Regions from separate parts of the Streptomyces sp. O3 genome, predicted to be linked through region 1. Evidence: predicted binding sites of a transcription regulator. Region 1 holds the regulator's gene; the other holds the start of a gene.
The links. The regulator HrcA, encoded in region 1, represses chaperone genes, less so after heat shock. The targets are predictions, from matches to a motif close to TTNGCACTCNGNNNNNCNGAGTGCNAA.

Region 1 (15,687 bases):
CGCCGCCCCGGTGCCGGGGGAGGCGGGGGCAGCGGGGGCGCCGGGGCCGGTCGCCGGGGTACCCGGCGCTCCCGCTGGCGGTGTCGTCAGCCTCAACTCCGCGGCCGAGGGACAGCTGCGGACACTCCCCGGAATCGGTCCGGTACTGGCCCGCAAGATCATCGCCTATCGCACCGAGCACGGCGGCTTCCGCTCCGTCGAGCAGCTCCGCGAGGTCAGTGGCATCGGTGACCGCCGCTTCGCGGACCTGCGGGACCTCGTACAGCCATGACCCGCCACCCGGTGCACGCCGCGTCCCGAAACCGTCTGGGCGCCGCGATCCCCCGCCAGGAGGCGCCCGCGGACCTCCGTCTCGTCCCGCCCGCGCTCGCCGCCTGGGCCGCGACCGCCCTGGCCCTGGGCGCTCCGGGACGCTGGACGGCCGTGGCGGCGACGGTGTGCGCGGCGGGCGCCCTCGCGCTGCTGGCCGTCCGCCGCCTCCGCTCCGCGGCCGCGCGCGGGCCGACGCGGGGGGTGTGGCGGGGGGTCGCCGGGGACGGGTGGGCGGCCGGTGCGGCGGTGCTGCTCTGCGCCGCCGCGGGGGCCGCGTCGGCCGGGCTGCACGCGGCCGATCTGCACCGCGGCCCCGTTCCCGAGCTGGCCGGGCAGCAGGCTCGGGCCACGGTCGAGCTGAGGGTCAGCGCCGTGCCCCGGCAGACACGGCCCCGTGTCTCGGGAGCGCGGACGATCCCGCCGGGTGTCGTGCTGCGGGCCGACGTCCTCCGCGTCAGCGGCGACGGCACCGCGGCCACCGTCACCCGCACACCGGTGCTGGTGACGGTGCGGAGCCGCGCCGCCGACCGCTGGCTCGCGCTGCTGCCTTCGACCCGGATCAGGACGCGGGCCACGCTCGCGCCCCCGCTGCCGGGCGGCGGCGACCCGATCGCCGCGGTGCTGCGCGTATACGGCGACGAGCCACCGCACGTCGTCGAACCGCCCACCGTGTTCCAGCGCGCCGCCGGGCGGCTGCGCGCCGGGCTCCGCGCGGCCACCGACGACCTGCCGCCGGACGCCCGCGCGCTGCTCCCCGGACTGGTCGTCGGGGACACCTCGCGGGTGCCGTCCGAGCTGCGCGAGGCGTTCCGCGCCACGGACATGACGCACCTGCTCGCCGTCAGCGGAGCCAACTTCGCGATTCTGCTGGCGCTGCTGATCGGGCCGCCCGGCATGGCCATGCGCGCCGAACGCGGAGGGCTCGCGCCGCGGCTCGGCATCCCGCTGCGGCTGACCGCCCTGCTCGGCGGCGCGCTGACGCTCGGCTTCGTCGTCGTGTGCGGACTCGACCCCAGCGTGCTGCGCGCGGCGGCCTGCGGGCTGATCGCGCTGCTCGCCATCGCCACCGGGCGGCGCAGGTCCCTGCTTCCCGCGCTGGCCGCCGCCGTGCTGCTGCTGGTGCTCTACGAACCGTGGCTGGCCCGCAGTTACGGCTTCGTCCTCTCCGTCCTGGCCACCGGGGCGCTGCTGCTCGTCGCCCCGCGCTGGAGCGCGGCGCTGCGCCGGCGCGGGGTGCCGCCCCGGATCGCCGAGGCGCTGGCCGCGGCGGCCGCGGCCCAGGCCGTGTGCGCGCCCGTCGTCGCCGTGTTCGCCGCGCATGTCAGCCTGGTCGCGGTGCCCTGCAATCTGCTCGCCGAGTTCGCGGTGGCACCCGCCACGGTGCTCGGCTTCGCCGCCCTGGCCGTGGCCCCCGTGTCGCCGCTCGCGGCCAAGGCGGTGGCCTGGTGCGCGAGTTGGCCCGCCGGGTGGATCGCCGACATCGCCAGGGCGGGAGCCGCGCTGCCCGGCGCCGACGCCGACTGGCCGGGCGGCTGGCGCGGCGGGCTGCTCCTCGCCGCGGCCACGGCCGCCGTCGTCCCGCTCGGGCGGCGGCTGCTCGGCCGCCCCGTGCTCGGCGTCGTCTGCTGCCTGCTGCTGGTGTTCGTGATCGTCCGTCCCGTGCCGTTGCCGTTGGACCGTGTGCTCACCGGCTGGCCGCCGTCTGGCTGGCGCGCGGTGGCGTGCGATGTGGGGCAGGGCGACGCGCTGGTGCTCGCCGCGGGGGACGGCTCCGCCGTGGTCGTCGACGCCGGGCCCGACCCGGCGCTCGCCGACCGCTGCCTGCGCGCTCTGGGCGTCACCCGGATCTCGCTGGTCGTGCTCACACACTTTCACGCGGATCATGTGGCGGGGCTGCCGGGAGTGCTGAAGGGCCGTGCGGTCGGCGCGATCCAGGGCACGGTCGTTCAGAAACCGGCGGGACAGGCCGATTTCGTGCGCGCGCTGGCGGCGGGCCGGGGGATCCCGCTGACCAGCGCCAAGGCGGGGGAGCGCCGTCGTGTCGGCGCGCTGCGCTGGCAGGTGCTGTGGCCTCCGGCGCCCCCGTGGCCCGTTCCCGAGGACGCCAACGACGCGAGCGTCGCCCTTCTGGTGCGTGTGCAGGGCTTGACTCTGCTGTTGCCGGGCGACCTTGAGCCTCCCGCGCAGCGGGAACTGCTGCGGGCCGCTCCTGGGCTGGGGCCGGTCGACGTGCTGAAGGTCGCCCATCACGGGTCCGCGTACCAGGACCCCGAACTGCTGCGCCGGGTCCGGCCCCGGCTGGCCCTGATCTCCTGCGGCGCGGACAACTCCTACGGTCACCCCGCCCCCAGCACCCTGACCGCGCTCCGGGCCCAGGGCGCGGCCGTGCTGCGCACCGACACGGACGGTGCGATCGCGGTCACCGGCGCGGGAGCGGGGCTGCGCGCGATAGCACGGGGCTGAGACGCGATAGCGCGGGGCTGCGCGCGGTAGCGCGGGGCTGCGCGCGGTAGCACGGGGCTGCGCGCGGTAGCACGGGGCTGAGAGAAAATGGCCGTGTGAGTGATGTGAGGCATGTGCTGGTGCTCCCTGACCGTGACGGAGCCGAGGAGGCGGCGCGGGTCGTCGGCGAGCGCTTCGGGGTCGCCGATGAACCTCAGCTCGTCCGGGACGCGCTGGCCGGTGAGGACGACGCCGAGGACGCGCAGTGGCTGGTGGTGATCGAGGACCCGCGGGGGCGGCTGGACCCGGCGGAGCTGGACGAGTTCGCGGCCGAGTGGGACGGCTGGCGCGAGGAGCCGTAGGCCTGCGTTGTCAGTGGGGCGTGGGATGCTTGGCCGTGATGGCCAGGAAACCCGGAAACGACGACCCGCTTGCTCCTGTCACGCTTGCCGTGGGCCAGGAGGACCTGCTGCTCGACCGTGCCCTGCGGGAGGTGGTGACGGCCGCGCGCGCGGCCGACGCCGACACGGACGTGCGTGAGCTCACCCCCGACCAGCTGCGGCCCGGCACGCTCGCCGAGCTGACCAGTCCCTCGCTGTTCGCCGAGCGCAAGGTCGTCGCGGTGCGCAACGCCCAGGACCTGCCCGCCGACACCGTCAAGGATGTGAAGGCGTATCTCGGCGCGCCCGCGGATGAGATCACCCTGGTTCTGCTGCACGCTGGCGGGGCCAAGGGCAAGGGGCTCCTGGACGCCGCGCGCAAGGCGGGCGCCCGTGAGGTCGCCTGCCCGAAGATGACCAAGCCCGCCGACCGGCTCGCGTTCGTGCGCGGTGAGTTCCGCACGCTGGGGCGGTCGGCTACCGCGGAGGCCTGCCAGACCCTGGTCGAGGCGATCGGCAGCGATCTGCGGGAGCTGGCGTCCGCGGTCAGCCAGCTCACGGCGGATGTCGAGGGCACGATCGACGAGGCCGTCGTCGGCCGGTACTACACGGGGCGTGCCGAGGCTTCCAGCTTCACCGTCGCGGACCGGGCGGTGGAGGGCAGGGCGGCCGATGCGCTGGAGGCTCTGCGCTGGTCGTTGGCTACGGGGGTCGCGCCCGTGCTGATCACCAGTGCGCTGGCGCAGGGGGTGCGGGCCATCGGCAAGCTGTCTTCGGCTCGGGGTGGGCGGCCCGCTGACCTGGCGCGTGAACTGGGGATGCCGCCGTGGAAGATCGATCGGGTGCGGCAGCAGATGCGGGGGTGGACCCCGGACGGTGTCGCGGTCGCGTTGCGGGCTGTCGCGGAGGCCGATGCGGGGGTCAAGGGCGGGGGGGACGATCCGGAGTACGCCTTGGAGAAGGCCGTGGTCGCCATTGCCCGTGCCGCGCGGAGCCGCGACGTCCGCCGCTGAGCGTTCTGTCTCGTGGTGGGGCGGGGGTGGGGGGGGGGGTACGTGCTCACGGCGACTGGTTGCCCGGAAGCTGCGAACCGCGTGCTGCCCAGGTCACAGTCCCCGCTCCGCTCGCACCCCCCACCCCACCCCCTCACGCCCGAGGGCGGCTTTCCGTTGTGGGCATACGTTCCGCAAAGGCGGAACGGGTGGGCACAACCCCACCGACCCCGGTGACCGATCTCGCCTGGGCCGCAGGGCGACACCCTCCCCGGAGGGGGTACGGGGTAACCCGTGAGACCTGGGCCCGAAGGGCCCTGGGCATGCCGAAGCCCCGGCGGGGGGTTCTGGGGAAGAACGCCCGCCGGGGCTTCCGGTCAAGCTGGTTGGCCCGTACCCGCGTGGCGAACGCAGATCGCGTACGGACCGGGGTGCCGGTCGGGAGCGGATGAGAGGGCCCGCTGAGTCCCCACCGGCGATCAGATCGAGAGCTCAGCCCTTGAGGGAGGCAACCTTGGTAGCCAGCGCCGACTTCTTGTTGGCAGCCTGGTTCTTGTGGATGACACCCTTCGAGACGGCCTTGTCGAGCTGGCGGTTGGCGTCGCGGAGGGCCACGGTGGCCTTCTCGACGTCACCGGCGGCGGCAGCCTCGCGAGCCTTGCGGACAGCGGTCTTGAGCGAGGACTTGACGGCCTTGTTACGCAGGCGCGCCTTCTCGTTCGTCTTGATCCGCTTCATCTGGGACTTGATGTTCGCCACGAAAAGAGCCTTTACAGGTTCGATGATCTTGATGAGTGCCACGTCGCTTGAGAGGGCCACGAGGCACAGCTGCCCAGGCTACCAGTAGCGTTCTTGGCGGCCCAAACCGAGCGCCGGGCGCCGCTCATGGGACGATAGGGGCTACGTAATGATCCGAGGCTGCAGAGAGCTGCAGACGTTCTCAAGAATCAGGACCCTGCGTGCCCGCGACTCCTACCCACGTGCCCGAGCCGAGTCGGACCGACCCGGCGTTGATCCGCAACTTCTGCATCATCGCGCACATCGACCACGGCAAGTCCACGCTCGCCGACCGGATGCTTCAGCTGACCGGGGTGGTCGAGCAGCGGCAGATGCGTGCTCAGTACCTCGACCGAATGGATATCGAGCGCGAGCGCGGCATCACGATCAAGTCCCAGGCGGTCCGGCTGCCCTGGGCGCCCACCGAGGGTGAGGGCCGGGACACGACCCACATCCTCAACATGATCGACACTCCGGGCCACGTGGACTTCACGTACGAGGTGTCCCGCTCCCTCGCCGCCTGCGAGGGGACGATCCTGCTGGTCGACGCCGCCCAGGGGATCGAGGCCCAGACCCTCGCCAACCTGTATCTGGCGATGGAGAACGACCTCACGATCATTCCGGTGCTCAACAAGATCGACCTGCCGGCCGCCCAGCCGGAGAAGTTCTCGGAGGAGCTCGCCAATCTGATCGGCTGCCAGCCGGAGGACGTGCTGAAGGTCTCCGCGAAGACCGGTGTGGGCGTGGACGCGCTGCTTGACCGGGTAGTGCGGGACGTTCCGGCTCCGGTCGGTGTGGCGGACGCTCCGGCTCGCGCGATGATCTTCGACTCGGTCTATGACTCGTATCGCGGTGTGGTCACTTATGTCCGTGTTGTCGACGGGCAGCTCAACAAGCGTGAGCGCATCAAGATGATGTCTACTGGTGCGACTCATGAGCTGCTGGAGATCGGGACCAACTCGCCGGAGATGCTCCCGGCCGACGGTCTCGCCGTCGGTGAGGTCGGCTATCTGATCACCGGGGTGAAGGACGTACGGCAGTCCAAGGTCGGTGACACGATCACCAGTCTTTCCAAGGGTGCGACCGAACCGCTGGGCGGGTACAAGGACCCCAAGCCCATGGTGTTCTCGGGGCTGTACCCGCTGGACGGCTCGGAGTATCCGGACCTGCGCGAGGCCCTGGACAAGCTCCAGCTGAACGACGCCGCGCTGGTCTACGAGCCGGAGACCTCCGCGGCCCTCGGCTTCGGCTTCCGGGTGGGTTTCCTCGGGTTGCTGCACCTGGATGTCATCCGGGAGCGGCTGGAGCGGGAGTTCGGGCTCGACCTGATCGCCACGGCCCCCAACGTGGTCTATCGCGTGATCATGGAGGACGGCACCGAGCACACGGTCACCAACCCGAGCGAGTTCCCCGAGGGCAAGATCGACCAGGTGTACGAGCCGGTCGTGCGGGCCACCATTCTCGCCCCCAGCGAGTTCATCGGCTCGATCATGGAGCTCTGCCAGGGGCGTCGCGGTGTGCTGCTCGGCATGGACTATCTGTCCGAGGACCGGGTCGAGATCCGCTACACCCTGCCGCTCGCGGAGATCGTCTTCGACTTCTTCGACCAGCTGAAGTCAAAGACCCGCGGGTACGCCTCGCTGGACTACGAGCCCACCGGCGAGCAGAGCGCGTCGCTCGTCAAGGTCGACATCCTGCTGCACGGCGACAAGGTCGACGCCTTCTCGGCCGTCACCCACAAGGACCAGGCGTACGCGTACGGGGTGCGGCTGGTCGCCAAGCTCAGGGAACTCATCCCGCGCCAGGCCTTCGAGGTCCCGGTGCAGGCGGCGATCGGTTCGCGGGTCATCGCCCGCGAGACCATCCGGGCCATCCGCAAGGACGTGCTCGCCAAGTGCTACGGCGGCGACATCTCCCGTAAGCGGAAGCTCCTGGAGAAGCAGAAGGAGGGCAAGAAGCGGATGAAGATGGTCGGTTCCGTGGAGGTTCCGCAGGAGGCCTTCATCGCGGTGCTCTCCAGTGACGAGGGTGCGTCCAAGAAGAAGTAGGGCGTGAGGAATGTGTGACGGGCCTGCCGCGCTGACGCGCGGTGGGCCCGTCGGCTGTTCGGGGTTTGTGGAAAGTGACAGGTCGCGGCCTCTTACGCGTCGGGCGAACGGGCTCTACCCTGATCACTGCTCAAGGTTACTCGCCAGTTAAACAAGTGGCCGCAGTCGACTGCACTGCCGCGGGCCCGGAGGATGTTGTGAGCGACAGTCAGACTTTGATCGAGAACCGACCGCCCAGCGTCGCCACCCTGTTCCAGGAGCGGGTCGCGGCCACGCCGGACGGGGAGGCCTACCGCTATCCGGTGCCCCCGGCCTCGGGCGAGGGCCCGGACGACTGGAAGTCGCTGAGCTGGGCGCAGGCGGCCGAGCGGGTCTACGCCATCGCCGCCGGACTGATCGACCTCGGCGTCAGCCCCGAGGAGCGCGTCGCCCTCGCGTCCAACACCCGTGTGGAGTGGATTCTCGCCGACCTCGGCGTCCTGTGCGCGGGTGCGGCCACTACCACGGTTTATCCCTCGACCAACACCGAGGACTCCGCGTACATCCTCGCCGACTCCGGCAGCAGGGTGCTGATCGCCGAGGACGCCGAGCAGCTGGCCAAGGTGCGGGAGCGCCGCGCCGAGCTGCCCGAGATCCAGCACGTCGTGGTGATCGACGAGGCGGACGCCCAGGCGGCCGAGGGCGACCCGGAGGGCTGGGTGCTCTCGCTCGCCGAGCTGGAGACCCGCGGAGCGGCGTACCTCGAGAAGCACCCCGACGCCGTCAGCGAGCGGATCGCGGCGATCGCCAAGGACCAGCTCGCCACGCTGATCTACACCTCCGGCACCACCGGCAGGCCCAAGGGCGTCCGGCTGCCGCACGACAACTGGTCGTACATGGCCAAGGCGATCGCCGCGACCGGGCTGCTCGGGCCCGACGACGTGCAGTACCTCTGGCTGCCGCTCGCGCACGTCTTCGGCAAGGTCCTCACCTCGGGCCAGATCGAGATCGGCCACGTCACCGCCGTGGACGGCCGCATCGACAAGATCATCGAGAATCTGCCGGTGGTCCAGCCGACCTATATGGCGGCCGTGCCCCGCATCTTCGAGAAGGTGTACAACGGCGTCGCGGCCAAGGCGCGGGCCGGTGGCGGCGCCAAGTACAAGATCTTCAAGTGGGCCGCGGGCGTCGCCCGCGAGTACGCCCAGGTCTCGCAGGACAACTTCCGCCGCACCGGCTCGGCCTCGGTGCCGTTCGGGCTCTCCGCCAAGCACAAGGTCGCCGACACCCTCGTCTACGGCAAGCTGCGCGAGGCGTTCGGCGGGCGGCTGCGGGCCGCGGTCTCCGGCTCCGCCGCGCTCGCCCCGGACATCGGCTACTTCTTCTCCGGCGCCGGGATCCACATCCTGGAGGGGTACGGACTCACCGAGTCCAGCGCCGCCTCCTTCGTCAATCCGGGCGAGGCCTACCGCACCGGCACCGTCGGCAAGCCGCTGCCCGGCTGTGAGGTGCGGATCGCGGACGACGGCGAGATCCTGCTGCGCGGCCCCGGCATCATGCAGGGCTACCACGGGCTGCCCGAGAAGACCGCGGAGGTCCTGGAGCCGGACGGCTGGTTCCACACCGGCGACATCGGCGAGCTCTCCGCGGACGGCTATCTGCGCATCACCGACCGCAAGAAGGACCTCATCAAGACGTCCGGCGGCAAGTACGTCGCCCCCGCCGAGGTCGAGGGACAGTTCAAGGCCGTCTGCCCGTACGTCTCCAACATCCTGGTGCACGGCGCGGACCGGAACTTCTGCACCGCGCTGATCGCCCTCGACGAGCCGTCGGTCATGGGCTGGGCCGAGGAGCAGGGGCTCAGCGCCAAGACGTACGCCGACGTGGTGGCGGCGCCGGAGACGGTCGCCCTCATCGACGGCTATGTGCGGCAGCTCAACGAGGGGCTCCAGCGCTGGCAGACGATCAAGAAGTTCCGGCTGCTCCCGCGTGACCTCGACGTGGAGCACGGCGAGCTCACGCCCAGCCTTAAGCTGAAGCGTCCGGTCGTCGAGCGTGAGTACCGTGCGTTGATCGATGAGATGTACGCGGGTACGCGTGAGGACTGACTGACTGGCTGGCTGACGGTCTGGTCGGATCTCGGTGGGAGCGGTCCTGCGCGGGCCGCTCCCGCCGTGCCGGACAATGGGGGCATGCCCTCCGTACTGCCTGACGGCGAACCCGTGCCCGACGACGGGTCGCTGCCCGCATCCGCGCTGACCGGCGCCGCCGAGCGGCCCCTCGGGTTCTATCTGCACGTCCCGTACTGCGCGACCCGCTGCGGCTACTGCGACTTCAACACGTACACCGCCAGCGAGCTGCGCGGCACCGGCGGCGCGCTCGCCTCGCGCGACAACTACGCCTCGATCCTCGTCGAGGAGATCCGGCTCGCCCGCAAGGTGCTCGGCGACGACCCTCGCCCGGTGCGGACCGTCTTCGTCGGCGGCGGCACGCCGACGCTGCTCGCCGCGTCCGACCTGGTCGCGGCGCTCGGCGCGATCCGCGACGAGTTCGGACTCGCGGACGGCGCCGAGGTGACGACGGAGGCCAACCCCGAGTCCGTCGACCCCGCCTACCTCGCCGAGCTGCGCGCCGGAGGCTTCAACCGGATCTCCTTCGGGATGCAGAGCGCCCGGCAGCACGTGCTGAAGGTCCTGGACCGTACGCACACGCCGGGACGGCCCGAGGCCTGCGTCGCCGAGGCGCGCGCGGCCGGGTTCTCGCATGTCAACCTCGACCTGATCTACGGCACGCCGGGCGAGTCCGACGACGACTGGCGGGCGTCCCTGGACGCGGCCGTCGACGCCGGGCCCGACCATGTGTCGGCGTACGCCCTGATCGTCGAGGAGGGCACCCAGCTGGCCCGCCGCATCCGTCGCGGCGAGGTGCCGATGACGGACGACGACGTCCACGCGGACCGCTATCTGATCGCCGAGGAGACGCTGTCGCGGGCGGGCTTCTCCTGGTACGAGGTGTCCAACTGGGCCACCTCGGACGCCGGGCGCTGCCTGCACAACGAGCTGTACTGGCGCGGGGCCGACTGGTGGGGCGCGGGGCCCGGCGCGCACAGCCACGTGGGCGGGGTGCGGTGGTGGAACGTCAAGCATCCGGGCGCGTACGCGCAGGCGCTGGCCGAGGGGCGCTCGCCCGGAGCCGGACGCGAGGTGCTGCCGGACGAGGACCGGCGGGTCGAGCGGATCCTGCTGGAGCTGCGGCTCCGCGAGGGATGTCCGTTGACGTTGCTGCGAGCGGAGGGGCTGGCGGCGTCCCGGCGGGCGCTGGCGGACGGGCTGCTGGAGGCTTCCGCGTACGACGCCGGGCGCGCCGTCCTCACGCTGCGGGGGCGGCTGCTCGCGGACGCGGTGGTGCGGGACCTGGTCGACTGAGCGCCGCCGCCGCTCAGGGCGTCGGCGCTGTGACGAAGTCGATCAGTTCCTCGACGCGGCCCAGGAGCTGGGGTTCCAGGTCCTTGTAGGAGTGGACGGAGGAGAGGATCCGCTGCCACGCGGCCCCCGTGTTCGGCGGCCAGCCCAGCGCCGCGCACACCCCCGCCTTCCAGTCCTGCCCACGCGGCACCCGAGGCCATGCGTCGATACCCACCGACGAGGGCTTCACGGCCTCCCACACGTCGATGTACGGATGGCCGACGATCAGCGCGTGCTCGTGCGAGACGGCGGCCGCGATCCGGGACTCCTTGGAGCCGGGGACCAGGTGGTCGACCAGGACGCCGAGCCGCGCGTCGGGGCCGGGGGCGAACTCCGCGACGATCGCGGGCAGGTCGTCGACCCCCGACAGGTATTCGACGACGACGCCCTCGATCCGCAGGTCATCGCCCCACACCCGCTCCACCAGCTCCGCGTCATGGCGGCCCTCCACATAGATCCGCCCCGCGCGGGCGACTCGGGCCCGCGCGCCGGGCACGGCGACCGAGCCGGACGCCGTGCGGGCGGGGCGCGCCGGCGCGGCGGGGGAGGGACGGACCAGGGTGACCGCCTGGCCGTCCAGCAGGAAGCCGCGCGGTTCGAGCGGGAAGACCCGGTGCTTGCCGAAGCGGTCCTCCAGGGTGACCGTGCCCGCCTCACAGCGGACCACTGCGCCGCAGAAACCGGTGGCCGCCTCCTCGACCACCAGGTCGCGGTCGGCCGGGATCTCCGGGACGGCCTGCCGCTTCTTCCAGGGCGGGGTCAGATCGGGATGGTAGCTGCGCATTCGGACGACGATAGGAAGATCTCGGGGCCGCCGCTCACGACACGCCGAAGCGGGCCGCCAGCTCCTCGCGCTGCGCGCGGACAAAAGCCGCATCCACCACGGATCCATGGCCGGGTACATACAGCGCGTCCTCGCCGCCCAGCTCCAGGAGCCGGTCCAGGGCGTGCGGCCACCGCGTGGGCATCGCGTCGCGCCCCGCCTGCGGCGGACCCGACTCCTCCACCAGGTCGCCGCAGAAGACGATCTCCGGAGCGTCCGTGCCCTGGACCAGCACGGCCAGGTCGTGCCCGGTGTGTCCGGGGCCGACGTTCGCCAGCAGCACCCGCACCCCGCCCAGGTCCAGGGTCCACTCGGCGCACACCAGATGGTGCGGGCGCACCAGGAGGTCCACCGCCTCGGCCACACCGGGCCGGTCCGCGCCATGCCGTACCGCCTCCGCGAGAAGGTCGTCCCGGCCCTGGTCGAAGACCGCGTCGAGACCGACCGCCCCGTACACCTCGACGCCCGCGAAGGCCGCCGCGCCCAGCACATGGTCGAAGTGCGGGTGGGTCAGGGCGAGGTGGGTGACCCGGCGGTCGTCGCCCAGCAGCCGCTGGGTCTGCGCGCGCACCTCGGCGCCCTCGCGCAGCGTGGACCCCGCGTCAACCGCCAGAGCGGCCCTGTCACCCGCGACCAGGCCGACGGTGCAGTCCCAGATCGGCAGCCGCCGCCTGGCCACCGATGCGGACAGTCGCTCCCAGCCCGGCTCTTCCTGAGTCAACCCCATGGGGAGACGCTAACCCCAGGCAGCCGGGGCGGCACGGCACCAGACCCGACCGCCCTTGCCTGGCCGGTACCCGTCGGCCGTACACTGGCTGCGGGAATGTTGGCACTCGCCCGTGGTGAGTGCCAAGCGAAAGCCGTGACAGCGACCGGGGCGGGGCCGCGGGGGAAGACAACTGGAGGTGTGCGCGGATGCTCAGTGAACGAAGGCTCGAGGTGCTGCGCGCCATCGTCCAGGACTACGTCGGAACCGAGGAGCCGGTCGGCTCCAAGGCGCTCACCGAGCGGCACCACCTCGGGGTGTCGCCCGCGACCGTACGCAACGACATGGCCGCGCTGGAGGACGAGGGCTTCATCGCCCAGCCGCACACCAGCGCCGGGCGGATCCCGACGGACAAGGGCTACCGCCTGTTCGTCGACAAGCTCGCGGACGTCAAGCCGATGACCGCGCCCGAGCGGCGCGCCATCCAGAGCTTCCTGGATCACGCGGTGGACCTGGACGACGTCGTGGCCCGCACGGTCCGGCTGCTCGCGCAGCTGACCCGGCAGGTCGCGGTGGTGCAGTACCCCTCGCTGACCCGCTCGACGGTCCGCCATGTCGAACTGCTCGCGCTCGCGCCCGCCCGGCTGATGCTGGTGCTGATCACCGACACCGGCCGGGTCGAGCAGCGTCATGTGGACTGCCCCGCTCCGTTCGGCGAGGCCTCGCTCGCCGATCTGCGGGCCCGGCTCAACAGCCGGGTCGCCGGGCGCCGCTTCACGGACGTACCGCAGCTGGTGCAGGATCTGCCCGAGTCCTTCGAGGCGGAGGACCGCGGCACGGTCTCGACCGTGCTCTCCACCCTGCTGGAGACCCTGGTCGAGGAGACGGAGGAGCGCCTGGTCATCGGCGGCACCTCCAACCTCACCCGCTTCGGGCACGACTTCCCGCTCGTGATCCGGCCGGTGCTCGAGGCGCTTGAGGAGCAGGTCGTGCTCCTCAAGCTGCTCGGCGAGGCCAAGGATCCGGGCATGACCGTACGAATCGGGCATGAGAACGCCCATGAAGGCCTCAACTCCACGTCCGTCGTGTCGGTCGGCTACGGTTCGGGCGGCGAGGCAGTCGCCAAGCTCGGCGTGGTCGGACCGACCCGCATGGATTACCCCGGAACGATGGGAGCAGTACGCGCAGTGGCACGTTACGTCGGACAGATCCTGGCGGAGTCGTAAGTGGCCACGGACTACTACGCCGTACTCGGCGTGCGCCGCGACGCTTCCCAGGATGAGATCAAGAAGGCGTTCCGCAGGCTCGCGCGCGAGCTGCACCCGGACGTCAACCCCGATCCCAAGACGCAGGAGCGCTTCAAGGAGATCAACGCCGCGTACGAGGTGTTGTCGGACCCGCAGAAGAAGCAGGTCTACGACCTCGGCGGGGACCCGCTTTCGCAGGCGGGCGCCGGTGCTGGTGGCGCGGGCTTCGGAGCCGGTGGCTTCGGCAACTTCTCCGACATCATGGACGCGTTCTTCGGGGCCTCCTCCCAGCGCGGCCCGCGCTCGCGCACGCGGCGCGGCCAGGACGCGATGATCCGCCTTGAGGTCGAGCTCGACGAGGCGGCCTTCGGCACCACGAAGGACATCCAGGTCGACACCGCGACGGTGTGCTCGACCTGCTCTGGCGAGGGCGCGGCGCCCGGCACATCGGCGCAGACCTGCGACATGTGCCGCGGCCGCGGTGAGGTGTCGCAGGTCACCCGGTCCTTCCTGGGCCAGGTCATGACCTCGCGGCCGTGCCCCCAGTGCCAGGGCTTCGGCACGGTGGTGCCGACGCCGTGCCCGGAGTGCGCGGGCGACGGACGGGTGCGCTCGCGGCGCACCCTGACCGTGAAGATCCCGGCCGGTGTGGACAACGGCACCCGGATCCAGCTGGCGGGCGAGGGCGAGGTCGGCCCCGGCGGCGGCCCCGCCGGCGACCTCTACGTCGAGATCCACGAGCTGCCGCACCCGGTCTTCCAGCGGCGCGGCGACGATCTGCACTGCACGGTGACCATTCCGATGACGGCCGCCGCGCTCGGCACCAAGGTGCCGCTGGAGACCCTGGACGGCCTGGAGGAGATCGACATCAGGCCCGGCACCCAGTCCGGGCAGTCGGTCCCGCTGCACGGGCGGGGCGTCACGCATCTGCGCGGCGGCGGCCGGGGCGACCTCATCGTCCACGTCGAGGTGCTGACCCCGACCAAGCTCGACGCCGAGCAGGAACGCCTGCTGCGGGAACTGTCGGCCCTGCGCGGTGAGGAACGCCCGACGGGCCAGTTCCAGCCGGGGCAGCAGGGGCTGTTCTCGCGCCTGAAGGACGCCTTCAACGGGCGGTAGGCGCGGGGTTCGCGGTCGTTTCTCCTGGCCGGGGGCGATGCCTTCGACGAGGCCGGGGGAGGGGCGGAGCGTTCGATTCGGTGCTGTGTGGGGGACGTGGCACGATGCTGGCATGTCCTCCGCGCTGACCGATCTCTGCCGGTACCCGATCGTGCAGGCTCCCATGGCGGGCGGAGCCGCCGCCCCGCCGCTGGCGGGCGCGGTGTGCGAGGCCGGCGGCCTCGGCTTCCTCGCGGCCGGGTACAAGACCGCCGACGGCATGTACCAGGAGATCAAACAGCTGCGCGGGCTCACCGCGAGACCCTTCGGCGTCAACCTGTTCCTGCCGCAGCCCGACCAGGCCGACCCGGCCGCCGTCGAGGTCTACGCGGAACAGCTCGCGGGCGAGGCCACCTGGTACGAGACCCCGCTCGGCGACATCGCCGAAGGCGGACTCGACGACGGCTACGACGCCAAGCTCGCCATCCTCCTGGAGGACCCCGTACCGGTCGTGTCCTTCACCTTCGGCTGCCCGACCCGCGACGTGCTGGACGCCTTCGCGCGGGTCGGGACGTTCACCGTCGTGACGGTCACCACACCCGAGGAGGCGGCCGCCGCACAGTGGGCGGGCGCCGACGCGCTCTGCGTGCAGGGCATCGAGGCGGGCGGCCACCAGGGCACCCACCGCGACGTCCCCGAGGCCGACGGCGGCGGTATCGGGCTGCTCTCCCTGATCGCGCAGGTACGCGAGACCGTACAGCTGCCGCTCATCGCCACCGGCGGCCTGATGCGCGGCGCGCAGCTCGCCGGAGCCCTGGCGGCCGGCGCCGACGCGGCCCAGCTCGGCACCGCGTTCCTGGCCTGCCCGGAGTCCGGCGCGCACCCCCTGCACAAACAGGCCCTGACCAACCCGCTGTTCGTCCGCACCGAACTCACCCGCGCCTTCACCGGCCGCCCCGCCCGCGGCCTGGTCAACCGCTTCCTGCGGGAACACGGCCCCTACGCCCCGGCCGCGTACCCCCAGATACACCACCTGACCAGCGGCCTCCGCAAGACCGCCGCCCGCACCGGCGACGCGCAGGGCATGGCGCTGTGGGCCGGGCAGGGCCACCGCATGGCCCGCGAACTCCCGGCCGGCCGCCTCGTCGAGGTGCTGGCGTCCGAACTCGCGGCCGCCAAGGGGACCTTGACCGAAGGGAACGCGTCATGACGGCGCCGGTGTTCGTGGTGGACCAGGTGCCGGACGGGCCCGAATTCGTCCTGGACGGCCCCGAGGGGCGGCACGCCGTCTCGGTGAAGCGGCTGCGCCCCGGCGAGCACGTCGTCCTCACCGACGGCAGGGGCCGCTGGACCGAGGGCGTGGTGCGGGCCGCCGAAGGCAAGGACCGGCTCGTCGTGGCGGACCTGAGCGCCGCCGCC
Region 2 (15,687 bases), on a different contig from region 1:
GATCAGGGTGCTGAAGCAGAGCATGAACACGACGATGGTCAGCGCGTGTCCCGCCCAGCCGCCCAGCGTGTCGGAGAGCGCGGACTGCGTGAGGTCCGCGCCCTGCCGCCCGGCCAGCGTGGGGTTGGCGGTCAGGATGACGAACGCGGTCATCGTGCAGACCAGCATCGTGTCGAAGAAGACGCCGAGCGCCTGCACCAGACCCTGTTTGACCGGGTGCGAGACCGCGGCTGTCGCACCCGCGTTGGGCGCGGATCCCAGGCCCGCCTCGTTGGAGAACATGCCGCGCCGTACGCCCTGCTGGATCGCCGCGCCGACCGCGCCGCCCGCGACCTCGCGGAAGCCGAACGCGCCGCCCACGATGTCCGCGAGCACCCGCCCGAGGTCGCCGACGTTCAGCAGCACCACCGCCGCGCCGAGCAGCAGATAGACCACGGCCATGACGGGGACCAGCCAGCTCGTCACGGTCGCGATGCGCCGTACGCCGCCGAAGATGACCGCGCCGAGCAGCAGGACGAGCGCCAGGCCCACGGCCGCCGGGAACCAGCCTTCGCCGCCGCTCGGGAGCGAGCCCGCGCCGACCGCGACGATGGTGTTGGCCTGCACCGCGTTGAACACGAACCCGAAGGTCGCCGTGATGGTGACCGCGAACAGCACCCCGAGCCAGGGCCGCCGCAGCGCGTACCGCATGTAGTACGCGGGGCCGCCGCGGAAGGTGCCCGGCTCCTTGCCCCGCACCTTGTAGAGCTGCGCGAGAGTGGACTCGACGAACGCCGACGCGCCGCCGACCAGCGCCATCACCCACATCCAGAACACCGCGCCGGGCCCGCCGACGGTGATCGCGGTGGCCACACCGGCGATATTGCCGGTGCCGACGCGGGCGGCGGCCGAGATGGTGAAGGCGGCGAAGGACGAGATCGGCTTGGAGCCGTCGGCGCCGGGGGTCGGCTTGTCCCGCATCACGCGCAGCATCTCGGGGATCATCCGGAACTGCGCGCCCCTGGAGCGGACCGTGAAGTACAGTCCCGCGCCGACCACGAGGGGGATGAGCAGATAGGTCCAGAAGTAATCGTTGATGCTGACGATCACGGAGTCGAGCGTGTTCACGTACGGGACCTTATCCCCGCAAAACATGCCGCACGCACCAGATCGGGCCGTGGCGGACCCGCCGAGAGAAACGCCACAGGGGAAAGCCACAGGGCAAAGCCACAGGGGCGGCTCCCTCCTTCCGGAGGGTGCCGCCCCTGCGTACTGCTCAGGACAGTTGATCCGCGAGGGATCAGAAGTCCATGTCACCGCCCGGCATGCCGCCCGGAGCCGCCGGGGCGGCCTTCTCCGGCTTGTCGGCGATGACGGCCTCGGTGGTGAGGAACAGCGCGGCGATGGACGCGGCGTTCTGCAGCGCGGAGCGGGTGACCTTCGCCGGGTCGATGATGCCCTCGGCGATCATGTCGACGTACTCGCCCGTCGCGGCGTTCAGGCCGTTGCCGACGGCCAGGTTGCGCACCTTCTCCACGACGACGCCGCCCTCAAGGCCGCCGTTGACGGCGATCTGCTTGAGCGGGGCCTCCAGGGCGAGCTTCACGGCGTTGGCGCCGGTCGCCTCGTCACCCTCCAGCTCCAGCTTCTCGAAGACCGAGGAGGCCTGCAGCAGGGCCACGCCACCGCCGGCGACGATGCCCTCCTCGACGGCCGCCTTCGCGTTGCGAACGGCGTCCTCGATGCGGTGCTTGCGCTCCTTGAGCTCGACCTCGGTGGCCGCGCCCGCCTTGATGACGGCGACGCCGCCGGCGAGCTTCGCCAGGCGCTCCTGGAGCTTCTCGCGGTCGTAGTCCGAGTCGCTGTTCTCGATCTCGGCGCGGATCTGGTTCACCCGGCCGTTGACCTGCTCGCTGTCACCGGCACCGTCGACGATGGTGGTCTCGTCCTTGGTGATGACGACCTTGCGGGCGCGGCCCAGCAGGTCGATGGTGGCGTTCTCGAGCTTGAGGCCGACCTCCTCGGAGATGACCTCGCCGCCGGTGAGGATGGCGATGTCGTTCAGCATCGCCTTGCGGCGGTCGCCGAAGCCCGGAGCCTTGACGGCGACGGACTTGAAGGTGCCGCGGATCTTGTTGACGACCAGGGTCGACAGGGCCTCGCCCTCAAGGTCCTCGGCGATGATCAGCAGCGCCTTGCCGGACTGCATGACCTTCTCCAGCAGCGGAAGGAGGTCCTTCACGTTGCCGATCTTGGAGTTGGCGATCAGGATGTACGGGTCGTCGAGGACGGCCTCCATACGCTCCATGTCGGTGGCGAAGTACGCCGAGATGTAGCCCTTGTCGAAGCGCATACCCTCGGTGAGCTCCAGCTCCAGACCGAAGGTCTGGGACTCCTCGACGGTGATGACGCCTTCCTTGCCGACCTTGTCCATGGCCTCGGCGATCAGCTCGCCGATCTGGGTGTCGGCGGCGGAGATGGAGGCGGTCGAAGCGATCTGCTCCTTGGTCTCCACGTCCTTGGCCTGCTCCAGCAGGGCGCCCGAGACGGCCTCGACGGCCTTCTCGATGCCGCGCTTCAGGGCCATCGGGTTGGCGCCGGCCGCGACGTTGCGCAGGCCTTCGCGGACCAGGGCCTGGGCCAGGACGGTCGCGGTCGTCGTGCCGTCACCGGCGACGTCGTCCGTCTTCTTCGCGACCTCCTTGACCAGCTCGGCGCCGATCTTCTCGTACGGGTCCTCGAGCTCGATCTCCTTGGCGATGGACACACCATCGTTGGTGATCGTGGGGGCGCCCCACTTCTTCTCGAGGACGACGTTGCGGCCCTTGGGGCCGAGGGTGACCTTGACGGCGTCGGCGAGCTGGTTCATCCCGCGCTCGAGACCGCGCCGTGCCTCCTCGTCGAACGCGATGATCTTGGCCATGTGAAGTGGTCCTCCCGGACTGGGGTGGATGGCGACGGACTGTGCGGGCGCCCGCGACGGACGGCCTGCCTGCCTGTGTGGTTCCTTGCCCCACCCGGCCTGCGGGCCTCGCCTACCCAGTCCTTCTGTCACTCTCACTGGGAGAGTGCTAACGCCAATGATTAGCACTCGACCCCTGCGAGTGCAAGCGGGTCTGGCAGATCCCAGGCGCGCCCGAGGGTGGAGGGCATCACCCCCCTGACGTTCGGGGGTGGTCAGCGCGAGAGGTCCGCACCCGTGACGGGTACGGACCTCTCGTGCGCGAGTGCGTGAGTGCGCGAGTGCGTGAGTGCGTCGGTGGCCGATCGCGCCTGGATCAGACGGCGAGCTTGACCATGTCCGCCTGCGGACCCTTCTGGCCCTGCGAGATCTCGAATTCGACTCGCTGACCCTCTTCCAGGGTGCGGTACCCGTCCATCTGGATCGCGCTGTAGTGGACGAAAACATCCGCACCACCGTCGACCGCGATGAAGCCGTACCCCTTCTCCGCGTTGAACCACTTGACGGTGCCCTGAGCCATGCCTAACTCCCCTATTACTGGCCCTTGCGCGGATCCGCACTTCGCGAATCCGGGTCAGACCTCACTCCCCAGACAGGTGGGGGTGTGCGCCGGAACGCGTCGACCGCGGCTGAATGTATCTGCCCAACTGCCCTCTGCAACAGGTCAATCGGACGAGAAATCTGGGCACGCCTGATCGGAAGTATCCGGAGGTTTCGACGGACTCGGGGCAAGTCGGGCCAGGCAAAAGGGAACGCAAGGTGCAAACGGACTCAGTGATTTGGCTGCTTCTCGTCGGAGTGCCTGGCACTTCTCATATGCTCTCGGCACACTCTTCGCGCGAAGTGGAGCAGTATTCCCAACTCTACCGCGCTCAACCATGCAGAATCACCCCCTCCGCTTCTTGCCGAGGGGGTGATTCTGTGAGGGTTCGACGCGCCGTCAGCCGCCCGCGACGGCCGGGATGATGGAGACGCCCACGCCGTCCGGCGTGGCCGTCTCCAGGCCCTGTTCAAAGCGCACGTCGTCGTCGTTCACGTACACGTTCACGAAGCGCCGCAGCTTGCCCGTGTCGTCCAGGACGCGGGCGCCGATGCCGGTGTGGTTCTTCTCCAGGTCGGCGATGACCTCGGCGAGGGTCGCGCCCTCGGCCGTCACCTCGGACTCGCCGCCGGTGTACGTACGGAGGATGGTGGGGATGCGGACCTTGACGCTCACGGTGGTTCTCCAGACTTCAGGGTGGGGCGGGGGACGGGGCGGGAAGGTGACTAGTCGGCCAGGCCAGCGGACCGGAACGCGTCAAGCGAGGGCTTGATCACGGCGGTGGCCTGCGAGGTCGGGGCGACCGCGTCCAGCGTCTTGAGCCCGTCACCGGTGTTGAGCACGACCGTGGTCAGGGCCGGGTCGAGCAGCCCCGCCTCGATGAGCTTCCGGGTCACCCCCACCGTCACGCCGCCCGCGGTCTCCGCGAAGATGCCCTCGGTCCGCGCGAGCAGCTTGATCGCGTCGACGACCTGCTCGTCGTCGACGTCCTCCACCGCGCCGCCGGTGCGCCGCGCGATGTCCAGGACGTACGGGCCGTCGGCCGGGTTGCCGATCGCCAGGGACTTGGCGATGGTGTCCGGCTTCTGCGGCCGTACGACGTCGTGCCCGGCCTTGAAGGCGGTGGAGACCGGCGAGCAGCCCTCCGCCTGGGCGCCGAAGATCTTGTACGGCTGGTCCTCGACCAGGCCCAGCTTGATCAGCTCCTGGAACCCCTTGTCGATCTTCGTGAGCTGGGATCCGGAGGCGATCGGGATGACGATCTGGTCGGGCAGCCGCCAGCCGAGCTGCTCGCAGATCTCGTACGCCAGGGTCTTGGAGCCCTCGCCGTAGTACGGGCGCAGGTTGACGTTGACGAAGCCCCAGCCCTCGCCCAGCGGGTCGCCGATGAGCTCGGAACAGAAGCGGTTGACGTCGTCGTAGTTGCCCTCGATGCCGACCAGCTCGCCGCCGTACACCGCGGCCATGACGACCTTGCCCTGCTCCAGGTCGTGCGGGATGAACACGCAGGACCGGAAGCCGGAGCGGGCGGCGGCCGCGCCGACGGCGCCCGCGAGGTTGCCGGTCGACGAGCAGGACAGGGTGGTGAAGCCGAAGGCGCGGGCGGCCTCGACGGCGATCGCGACGACCCGGTCCTTGAAGGAGTGGGTCGGGTTGCCGGAGTCGTCCTTGATGAACAGGCCGCCGGTGACGCCCAGTTCGCGGGCGAGGTTGTCGGCCTTGACCAGCTTGGTGAAGCCGGGGTTCAGGTTCGGCTTGTCGGCGACGTCGGCCGGGACGGGCAGCAGCGGGGCGTAGCGCCAGATGCTGTTCGGGCCCGCCTCGATCTGCTGGCGCAGGGCCTCGGGGTCACCGGTGGGAAGCTCGTACGCGACTTCGAGCGGGCCGAAACACAGCGCGCAGGCGAAGATCGGGCCGAGCGGGAAGCGCTCGCCGCACTCGCGACAGGAGAGAGCCGCGGCGGGACCGAGCGAGACGGTCGCGGCGGGGGTGCCGGAGGTGCTGCCAGTGGTGGTTGCTTCGACGGATTGCACAGCCATGGAGGCGAGGCCCTTTCTCCTCATCTTCCTTACGACGCACTTCGCCGCAAGACGGAATTGGCACCTTCCCGAGTCAGGAGCCTCGCTTCGGACGCACGAGTACTGACTGGAGGGTTGCCGGGGCTTCAACGGGCCGTATCCCTCTGCCCCTCTGGATGAGCGGTATGAAGTTGTGCGCTGGACGGCCCCCGGCATGCGACGGTCGTCCGCGTTGTTCAAGACTGTAACCGAAGGCCCTGACAGTTGAGATAGTCGTCCGAACCGCGAGATGGATCATGCAGGGAGAACCCGAACGTGCTCGATGAGGTGGAGCGCTGGCTGACCAGGCGTTCCTGGTCCGTGTCCGACCGCCCGCTGGACGAGCTGCTGGCGGCCAAGGTACGGCCCGGCGGCCGGGTCAGCGTGGTGCTGCCCGCGCTGGACGAGGAGGAGACCGTCGGCGAGATCGTCGCCACGATCCGGCGGGAGCTGATGGCGCCGGCGGCCCCGCTCGTCGACGAGCTGGTGGTGATCGACTCCGGTTCGCGGGACCGTACGGCCGCTGTGGCCGCCGCCGCGGGCGCGCGGGTCGTGCACCGGGACGCGATCCTGCCGCGGATACCCGCGCTGCCGGGCAAGGGCGAGGTGCTGTGGCGCTCGCTCCTGGTGACCAGCGGCGACATCGTCTGTTTCGTGGACGCGGACCTGCGGGAGTTCTCCGCGGACTTCGTCACCGGCATCGCCGGCCCGCTGCTCACCGAGCCGGACGTGCAGTTCGTGAAGGGCATGTACGACCGACCGCTCGGCGAGGCGACCGACCAGGGCGGCCGGGTCACGGAACTGGTCGCGCGGCCGCTGCTCAATCTGCACTGGCCGCTGCTGGCCGGTTTCGTGCAGCCGCTGGGCGGCGAGTACGCGGCCCGCCGGACGCTGCTTGAGCGGCTGCCGTTCCCGGTCGGGTACGGCGTGGAGCTGGGGCTGCTGGTGGACGCGCTGCACACGGTGGGCCTCGACGCGCTGGCGCAGGTGGACATCGGGGTGCGCAAGCACCGGCACCAGGACGGCCGGGCGCTGGGCCGGATGGCCGCGGCGATCTACCGGACCGCGCAGCTGCGGCTGGCCCGCGGCCACCTCGTACGCCCGAGGCTGACGCAGTTCGAGCGGGGCGCGGACGGGTTCGAGCCGCGGACCCACGCCGTGGACACGGAGGAGCGCCCGCCGATGACGGAGATCGTCGAGTACACCACCCGCCGTGTCGCGTGACCGGCGTGTCACGTGACCGGTGCGTCGCGTGACCGGCGTGTCACGTGACCGGTGCGTCGTGCGACACGGCGTGCCGTCCGCACGTTTGAACCATTACGTCACGGGCTAGGTAGGGCGCATGTCGTCCGAGGCTTCCGCGCACCAGGCCCAGGTACTCGTCGCGTCCAACCGCGGCCCCGTCAGCTACGCCGTACGCGAGGACGGCACGCTCGACGCGAGGCGCGGCGGCGGCGGGCTGGTCTCGGGGCTGTCCGCGATCGGCCCGGACACGGACGCGCTGTGGGTCTGCGCGGCGCTGGGCGACGGGGACCGCGAGGCGGTGCGGCGGGGCGTCGGCGAGGCGGGCGTACGGATGCTGGCGATCGACGCCGGGGTGCACGCCGACGCGTACAACGGGGTCGCCAACTCGGTGCTGTGGTTCGTCCACCACATGCTGTACCAGACGCCGCTTGAGCCCTCCTTCGGCCCGGAGTTCCGGCGGCAGTGGGCCGCGTACGAGACGTACAACCGCGCCTTCGCCGAGGCGCTGGCCGACGCCGCCGCGCCGGGCGCGGCGGTGCTGGTGCAGGACTACCACCTGGCCCTGGTGCCGGGGATGCTCCGCGAGCTCCGCCCCGACCTGCGGATCGGGCACTTCTCGCACACCCCGTGGGCCCCGCTGGACTACTTCCGGACGCTGCCGGACGACATCGCCGCGCGGCTGCTGCGCGGGATGCTCGGCGCGGACCGGCTGGGCTTTCTGACCCGGCGCTGGGCGGACGCGTTCACGGGGTGCGCCGAGGGCGTACTGGGTCCGGACGCGCTGGACGGCACCCGGATCGGGGTGCACGGTCTCGGCGCGGACGCGGACTTCCTGCGGGAGCGGGCGGGGCGGGCCGACGTCGAGGAGCGGCTGGCCGGGCTGCGGGAGCAGATCGGCGCGGCGGACCGCAGGACCATCGTCCGGGTGGACCGTACGGAGCTGTCCAAGAACATCGTGCGCGGGCTGCACGCGTACCGGCTGCTGCTCGACTCGCACCCCGAGTGGCGCGAGCGCGTGGTGCACCTCGCGTTCGCCTATCCGTCCCGGCAGGACCTGGACGTCTACCGGGCCTATACGGCGGAGGTGTCGCGGGTCGCCGCGGAGATCAACGCGGCGTACGGCACCGCGGGCTGGACGCCGGTCGTCCTGCATGTGCGGGACGACTTCGCGCGGTCGCTGGCCGCGTACCGGCTGGCGGACGTGGCGCTGGTCAACCCGATCCGGGACGGGATGAACCTGGTCGCCAAGGAGGTGCCGGTCGTCTCGGACGAGGGGTGCGCGCTGGTGCTGTCGCGGGAGGCGGGGGCGTGCGCGGAGCTCGGCGACGACGCGGTGGTGGTGAACCCGTTCGACGTGTCGGGCACGGCCGAGGCGCTGCACACCGCGCTCACGATGCCGACGGCCGAGCGCGCGGAGCGCACGAAGCGGCTGGCCGCGGCGGCGACGGCGCTGCCCCCGGAACGCTGGTTCCTGGACCAGCTGCAAGAGCTGCGCGGCTGAGCCAGGGATCGGTCCTCCGCCCGGCCCCGCCTCTTCCCGACGGTGGCCTTCGCGGCTTCGCCGCATGGCCTGCGGACGGCTTGACCGATGTCCTCAATCGCCGGACGGGCTGGAGTCGGCCACTCGCGACGCGAGCGCGGCCAGCAGGCCCACCACCCCCGACGGGCCGTCGACGACCAGGTCCGCGCGGTCGGCCAGCTCGCGGACCTCGTCGCTCCCGCTGCACACCAGCACCCCCGGCACCCCCTCCCCCCGCGCCTTCTCGACCGCCGCGAACGCGGCCAGGTCACCGAGATCGTCCCCGGCGTACAGCACGGACTCGGCGGACACCTCCCGCAGATACGCCGTGAGCGCGGCGCCCTTGTCGACGCCCGGCGGCCGCAGCTCCAGCACGAGCCGCCCCGGTTCGACGACGAGCCCGTGCCGCGCGGCCAGCTCACCGAGCGGCCCCCGCAGCGCGGCGAACGCCGCCTCGGGGTCCGCCGCCCGCCGCGTGTGCACGGCGAGCGCCCGGCCCTTCTCCTCGATCCAGCTGCCGTGCCACGCGCCCAGCGCGTCCAGGAAGCCGGGCAGCTCGGCGCGGACCGCGGCGACGCCGGGGTGCGGCTCGGGCGCCCGCACCCGGCCGGACACGGCGTCCCAGCGCTCCGCGCCGTAGTGCCCGAGCACCACCAGGTGGTCGAGCCCCGGCACCCCGGCGAAGCCGCCGTACCGTACGGCGACCCCGGCCGGACGCCCGGTCACCACCGCGACCGAGCCGACCCGCGGCGCCAGCGCGGCCAGCGCGGGTACCGCGTCCGGGTGCGCCCGCGCCCGCTCCGGGTCGGGCACGATCTCGGCGAGGGTGCCGTCGAAGTCGAGGGCCACCACCGCGCGCTCGGGCCGGGCGACGAGCGCGGCCAGGCCCTCGCGTCCGGCGGCGGTCACGGGCGTCGGCAGATCAGGCACACGGCCGGACGAACGGGAGTAGCGGGAGTGCGGATGGGAGTACGGATGGCTGCTGCCCATGCCCCGACCCTATCCAGCCGCGGCGTGCCGCACGCCTCGCGCGCGAACCCGTCTCACATACCGCGCACAGACTTCAGCGGCGCGCCCGCCGCGCGTCCCGCAGCCGCCGCAGCCGGTTCACCGTCACCGGGTCGTGGGCCTGGGCGCGCGGGTCGTCTATGAGCGCGCCGAGCAGCTGGTAGTAGCGGGTGGGCGAGATGCCGAGCCGCTCCCGTATGGCCCGCTCCTTGGCCCCGGCGCCGGGCCAGCTCCGCCGCTCCACCGCGAGCACGGCGGCATCGCGCTCGGAGAGGCCAGGGCGGTCCGAGCGACCGGTCTGTTCACTCATACCCCGCTCACTCATACCCCGCACCGTAACCGCGCCCACTGACACTCGCCCCGTGACCGGCGACCGCAGCCGGGGCCGCGACCGGAACCACGACCGGACCGCAACCGCAACCGCGACCGCCGCCAGCTACGCCGCGCTGTCCGCCGCCACCGCCGCGTTCTGCATCTCCTTGAGCAGCGTCACCGGGTTGCCGCCCGGCTCGACCGCCTTGCCGATCTTCTTCTTGATGTCCGCGCTCACCCCGGCCCAGGACGTCTTGCCCACCGGGTACAGCTCGGACGTCGGCAGCTCGCCCAGGAACTCGCCCAGCGCCTTGTGCTTCGGGTCGGCCGCCAGCGCGTCGGACGCGGAGCTGGTGACCGGCAGGATGTCGTAGCGGAGCGAGAAGTCCAGGACCTGCTTCTCGCCGTAGACGAAGTCGAGGAACGTGCCGATCTCCTTACGGTGACCGTTCCGCTTGAAGGCCATCATCCAGTCGGCGACGCCCATGGTGGCCTTGGCCTTGCCGTTGATGCCGGGCAGCGGCACCATGCCGTACTTCACGCCCTTCTTCTCGGCCTGTTGCATCAGCGTGGGGTGGCCGTTGAGCATGCCGACCTCGCCGTCGGCGAACGCGTCGAAGGCCTTCTGCCGGTTGAGCTTGCCCGGCGCCACCGGGCCGGTCAGGTCCTTGCCGACCAGCTCGTCCTTCAGCCACTTGAAGGTGTTGATGTTCTCCGTCGAGTCCAGCGTGTACGTACCGACGTGGTCGGTGTAACCGCCGCCGCCGCTCAGCAGCCACTGCATGGTCTCGGCCTGCGCCTCCTCCGGTCCGAGCGGCAGTGCGAACGGCGTCTTCACCCCGCTGTCCTTCAGGGACCGCGCGGCGGCGGCGAGCTCGTTCCAGGTCGTCGGCGGCTCGATGTCGGCGGCCTTGAACAGCTCCTTGTTGTAGAAGAGCAGCCGGGTCGACGAGGCGAACGGCATGCCGTACTGGACCCGCCTGACCTCGCCCGCCGATGTGAGCGTGGAGAGCAGGTCGGACTGCACGGATATGGAGAGCAGTTCGTCGACGGGGTAGAGGCGGTCCTTGGCGGCGTGGTCGGCGTAGGCGCCGATCTGCGCCATGTCGGGCGCCTCGCCCTTGTCGGCCATCTCGGCGACCTTGGCGTCGACGTCGGTCCAGGGCAGCACGGTGACATCGACCTTGATGCCGGAGTGCTTGCTCTCGAACTCCTTGACCAGGCTGTTCCAGTAGTGCTTGGAGCTGTTCTCCGGGCTGTCCCCGTAGTCGGCGGCCACGAGCTTGAGCGTGACCTCACCGCCGGACCCCGTACTGCTGCAACCGGCCAGTGTGGCCGTCATGCCCAGTGCGGCCGCCGCCGCGATCAGCCCTGTTGTCCGCCGGTGCACAGCTTTTCCCACTCTCGTGTATTTCGGTCGGTCAGTCCCCGCGACGTCCGATTGTATGAACGGGGCGTTCCCCTTCTGTTCACCGGGAGGTCTACACCAGCCGCCGCATGGAGGTCTACACCACTCGCAAAAAGAGATGACGGGGGCCGGGCGGCACGGAATCATGGCGGGTATGCCTGGTCCCTACGTCATCCGCGGTTCGGTCTCCCTGCCGGAGGCCGAGCTGGTCTGGCGTTTCTCCAGGTCATCCGGGCCCGGCGGGCAGCATGTGAACACCAGTGATTCAAAGGCGGAGCTCCGCTTCGACCTGGCGAACACCGCGTCACTGCCCGAGGTCTGGAAGCGGCGCGCCCTGGAGCGGCTCGCGCCCCGGCTGGTCGACGGGGTGATCGCGGTACACGCGTCCGAGCACCGCTCGCAGTGGCGCAACCGCGAGATGGCGGCCACCCGGCTCGCGTCCCTGCTGGCCGAGGCCACCGCGCCGCCACCGAAGCCACGGCGCCCGACGAAGATCCCCCGAGGCGTCAACGAGCGGCGGCTGCGCCAGAAGAAGGCCCGCAGCGAGACCAAACGAGGCCGCTCCGGCCGGGATTGGTAGGACCGATAAGACCGATAAGACCGACAAGGCTGATGAGACCGGTCAGCCCAACTGCCGGTACCGGCCCCGGAAGTACATCAGCGGCCCGCCGTCCGCGCTCGGCAGCTCCGCGCTCAGCACCCGGCCGATCACCAGCGTGTGGTCCCCCGCCCGCACGCTCTGCTCCGTACGGCACTCCAGGGTCGCCAGCGCCCCGCCCACCAGCGGCGCCCCGGACCACTCCCCCCGTACGTACGCGATGTCCTCGAAGAGCAGCCGGTCACTGATCCGCCCCTTCATCGCGAAGCGCCCCGCGATGTGCCGCTGGCTCTCGGCGAGCACCGACACCCCCCACAGCGGCTGCTCGGCGAGCAGGTCGTCCATCCGGGAGCCCTCCCGCAGGCTGACCATGACCAGCGGCGGATCGAGCGACACGGACATGAAGGCGGTCGCCGTCATGCCCACGTCCTCGCCCGCGGGCCCGTCGTCGGCGAGCGCCGCCTCACGCGCGGTCACCAGCACCACGCCTGCGGCCAGCCGGGACATCGCGGCGCGGAAGTCGTCGTTGCTCACCCCATCAGGATGCACAGCGGGCTGCTCCGGGGGGCGGGGGACGCGTGGGGCGGCGGAAGTCTTCAGCACGCCAGCACGCTAACCGGGTCGGCGGCGGCCCCGCATCGGGCCCTGGACGGAGTGCGGTCCTAGGACCGTAGCCCCGACCGCACACTGTGCACATACCAACCAGTTTGCGTTCAGAAAACGTACAGAGGCACCACGCCCCCACTCCCCACCCCTTCACCCCTCGCTGTGACTTGAGTCACAGGACTCATATTTCGTTGACCCTGTGTACCGACTGAGCTGCTCGCTGTGATTCAGTGGCTGAGGCCGCGTGAGAGCCACCAGACGCTGAGGACTGTGGATCCTGGAGTTGCTGTCGAGGTCTCGGGGAGAGCGAAGCATGGAGACCGAGTCGGAGCCCTACGTCCGTCTTGCGACCCTGCGGCAGCTGCATCAGGTGGTCGCCGACCTGAACACGGCGCGAAGCCTGGCGGACACGCTGCAGACGGTCGCCGACGGCATCGTGAACGGCCTCGGCTACGAACTGTCGTGTGTCAACCTCGTACGCCCCGACGGCGATCTCGTCGTGGCCGCCTTCGCGGGCAACGCCGCAGCTGAGGCGCTCATCACCGGCCGCGTGGGCTCCCGCGCCTCCTGGGAGCGCCGACTGGGCATGGGCCGGGCGTGGGGCGACCTCCGGTTCATACCGCACACCGAGGGCTGGGTACTCGACGACGACGACGTACCGCAGTGGTACACCTCGGGACCCGAGCCGCGCTTCGAGGACGAGTGGCATCCGTCGGACCGGTTGTTCGCGCCGATGTACGCGGCCAGCTCGGCCGGCGGCGAGCTGCTGGGCGTCATAGCCGTCGACCGGCCGCGGAACGGCCGTCTGCCCGGCGCCTGGGGCCGCGAGGCGCTCCAGATGTACGCCTCCCAGGCCGCCATTGCAATCAGTAACGCTCGCTTGCGGGCAAACATGCAGCGCGCCCTGGTCAGACTCGAACGGGAACAGCAGGCGCTGCGGGCCAGTGAGGAATCCTTCCGGCAGGCCTTCGAGTACGCGCCGTCCGGCATGGCCATCGCCGAGATAGGCGGCGACCAGCACGGCCGGATCCTGCGCACCAACGACGCGCTCTGCCGTCTGCTCGGCCGCCCCGCGTCGGCGATGCGCCGCTACGCGTTCTCCGACCTCGTGCACCCGGAGGACATCGGCACCCTGCTGCGTACGTCCGCCGAGGGCGGGCGGGCCGAACTGCGGCTCGGGCGGCGGGACGGCACCTACCTCTGGGTGTCGATGCGGAACTCCGTGGTCGCCGACGCCGCAGACGGGCCGCGCTTCCTGCTCACCCACGTCGAGGACATCGAGGAGCGCAAGCGCCGCGAGCTCCAGCTCGCGCACCGGGCCTCGCACGACTCGCTCACCGGCCTGCCGAACTCCGCCGAGCTCCGCGCCCGGCTCGGCGCCCGGCTGTGCCGCCGCCCGCAGGCCACGCGGCCCAGCGCGGTGGACACGCTGGACGCGGCGTACGGCGGCGCACCCGCCGCCCTGACGGGCGGCTACGACGTCACCGCGTACGACCTGAACGGCTACCCGGCCGACGTCAACGGCTACCCGGCCGACCCGAACGGCTACCCGGCCCACGGCTACGACACCAGCGGCCACGACCCCGGCGCGGGCGTCTACGACGAGGCCTTCGACCACCACGTGCACACCGTCGCCCCCGAAGAGGGCGCCGACGACGACGGCGCCAAGGGCCTGGCCGTGCTCTTCTGCGACCTGGACGGCTTCAAGTCGATCAACGACCGGTTCGGACACCACACGGGCGACGCCGTCCTCATCGAGGTCGCGCGCCGCCTGACCGGCGGGGTCAGGGACGGCGACACCGTCGCCCGGCTCGGCGGCGACGAGTTCGTCGTCCTGGCCGACGGGCTCGGCCGCGCCGACGCCCAGGACCTCGCCGTACGCCTGCGGAACGCGATCATCCCGCCGATCCGCGTGGACGGCAGGGCGGTCAGGGTCGGGGCCAGCTTCGGCATCGGGTGGGCCCACTGCGGCATGTCGGCGGAGGAAGTGCTGCAATCCGCCGACCAAAGGATGTACGTGGAGAAACGATCTCGTGCGAAACAGCACAGGCGCGCGGGGTAGTCGCAGGTCAGCGAGTGCGGTCGGGCAACGGCCCGGTGAACTGTCACTCGGAGCGGGTAGGCTCGCCTGACACTCGACCTGTATGAGGAGCGGACTGAGGGATGACTCCCGGCGACAACGGCGCGAGCAAGCCCGAAGACGACGACCCGTTCGGCTACCTGTACGCCGACGGGCAGGCCGCGGGTGCCACCCCGCCCGGCGGCGGCGGTTACGGCTACCCCGGCGGCCGCTCCCTCAACCAGGTGCGCCCGGTCGGCGAGCGCCAGTACGGCCAGCAGCAGGCCCCCCAGCCGCACAGCCAACAGCCGTACGGCCAGCAGCAGTACGGCCAGCAGCCCTACGCCCAGCAGTACGGCCAGCCCGCGCAGGCCGCGCCGCAGGCTCCCCCGGCGTACGGCGCCCAGATCCCGCCGCAACAGGCCCACGCGTACGACCAGGCGCACTACGCGGCCCCGGAGACCCTCCCCGGCGGCGCTCCCGCCGGACCGCCTCGCGCGCCGCAGCCCGTCCAGGGCGGCGGCGGCCGGGGCCGTGGCCCCAACACCAAGATGCTGCTGGTCGGGGCGCTGGCCGTGGTCGCCGCCGTGGTCATCGGCATCGGCGTCGCGATGATCGGCGGCGACCCGGACGAGAAGAACGACCAGGCGCGCGAGGGCGGCCAGAAGCAGAGCCAGGAGCCCGCGGACACGGTGAAACCGTCCGACGAGCCGTCGAAGGACGCCGACGAGCCCGAGGAGGAGGAGAAGGTCGAACTGCCGCGCTCCGACGCGAACTCGCTGAGCCTGGCGGGCGGCGCTGCCAAGGCGTCCGACGTCGACGGCGCGAAGGCCGCCGGCGGCACCTACGTCACCGGCTTCAACACCCCTGGCGCGTCGGCGACCTGGACCGTCAACGACATCCCGGAGAGCGGCAAGTACACCCTGCGCGTGATCTACGGCGTGCCCGGCAGGGACGCCGACACCACGCTCACGGTCAACGGCAAGGCCCACGAACGGCCGCTGAACATGAAGAACTTCGCCCAGGCCGAGGACGGCGACTGGAAGCGGGGCTGGACCAACACCTGGTCCAACGTCATCCTCAACAAGGGCACCAACACCATCAAGATCTCCTGCGAGGACGGCAACGCGTGCGAGATCAACCTCGACCAGCTGTCCCTGGAGGAGGGCTGGCGCAGCTAGCCCCTGCCAGGCCTGACAGGACCCGCGAGGGCCTGCCCGACTGTCAGGCCTGACAGGACCCGTCCGGCCTGACAGAACCCGTCCGGGCTACGCCGCGCCCGCCCGCTCGGCCTCCACGCGGACCTGGCCCAGCAGCCCCTCGTACGCCGCGCCGTCGAACTCCCCCGCCACCGGGGCCCGTACCGTCGCCGCCGACAGCGCGACCGCGCGGG

Region 2: groL (chaperonin GroEL) is a predicted target of HrcA. The motif match lies at 3,028-3,054, and genes of this name have one in related genera.

The regions. Positions count from the first base shown of each region.
Region 1 is NZ_JBTVYK010000008.1:101,738-117,424, reverse strand. Features, by position in the region: gene ACX6XY_RS06785 (helix-hairpin-helix domain-containing protein) at 1-271, shown strand, start outside; gene ACX6XY_RS06780 (ComEC/Rec2 family competence protein) at 268-2,775, shown strand; gene ACX6XY_RS06775 (hypothetical protein) at 2,871-3,116, shown strand; gene holA (DNA polymerase III subunit delta) at 3,155-4,147, shown strand; gene rpsT (30S ribosomal protein S20) at 4,619-4,885, opposite strand; gene lepA (translation elongation factor 4) at 5,086-6,951, shown strand; gene ACX6XY_RS06755 (AMP-dependent synthetase/ligase) at 7,149-9,038, shown strand; gene hemW (radical SAM family heme chaperone HemW) at 9,123-10,355, shown strand; gene ACX6XY_RS06745 (DUF3097 domain-containing protein) at 10,369-11,178, opposite strand; gene ACX6XY_RS06740 (MBL fold metallo-hydrolase) at 11,213-11,944, opposite strand; gene hrcA (heat-inducible transcriptional repressor HrcA) at 12,133-13,149, shown strand; gene dnaJ (molecular chaperone DnaJ) at 13,150-14,289, shown strand; gene ACX6XY_RS06725 (nitronate monooxygenase) at 14,402-15,478, shown strand; gene ACX6XY_RS06720 (16S rRNA (uracil(1498)-N(3))-methyltransferase) at 15,475-15,687, shown strand, end outside.
Region 2 is NZ_JBTVYK010000006.1:100,679-116,365, reverse strand. Features, by position in the region: gene ACX6XY_RS05565 (alanine/glycine:cation symporter family protein) at 1-1,107, opposite strand, end outside; gene groL (chaperonin GroEL) at 1,280-2,902, opposite strand; gene ACX6XY_RS05555 (cold-shock protein) at 3,258-3,461, opposite strand; gene ACX6XY_RS05550 (MoaD/ThiS family protein) at 3,882-4,157, opposite strand; gene thrC (threonine synthase) at 4,208-5,521, opposite strand; SAM riboswitch class I at 5,539-5,683, opposite strand; gene ACX6XY_RS05540 (glucosyl-3-phosphoglycerate synthase) at 5,816-6,763, shown strand; gene ACX6XY_RS05535 (alpha,alpha-trehalose-phosphate synthase (UDP-forming)) at 6,882-8,285, shown strand; gene otsB (trehalose-phosphatase) at 8,379-9,293, opposite strand; gene ACX6XY_RS05525 (DUF3263 domain-containing protein) at 9,367-9,621, opposite strand; gene ACX6XY_RS05520 (ABC transporter substrate-binding protein) at 9,748-11,013, opposite strand; gene arfB (alternative ribosome rescue aminoacyl-tRNA hydrolase ArfB) at 11,177-11,611, shown strand; gene ACX6XY_RS05510 (flavin reductase family protein) at 11,654-12,136, opposite strand; gene cdgB (diguanylate cyclase CdgB) at 12,549-14,297, shown strand; gene ACX6XY_RS05500 (carbohydrate-binding protein) at 14,399-15,475, shown strand; gene ACX6XY_RS05495 (1-phosphofructokinase family hexose kinase) at 15,563-15,687, opposite strand, start outside.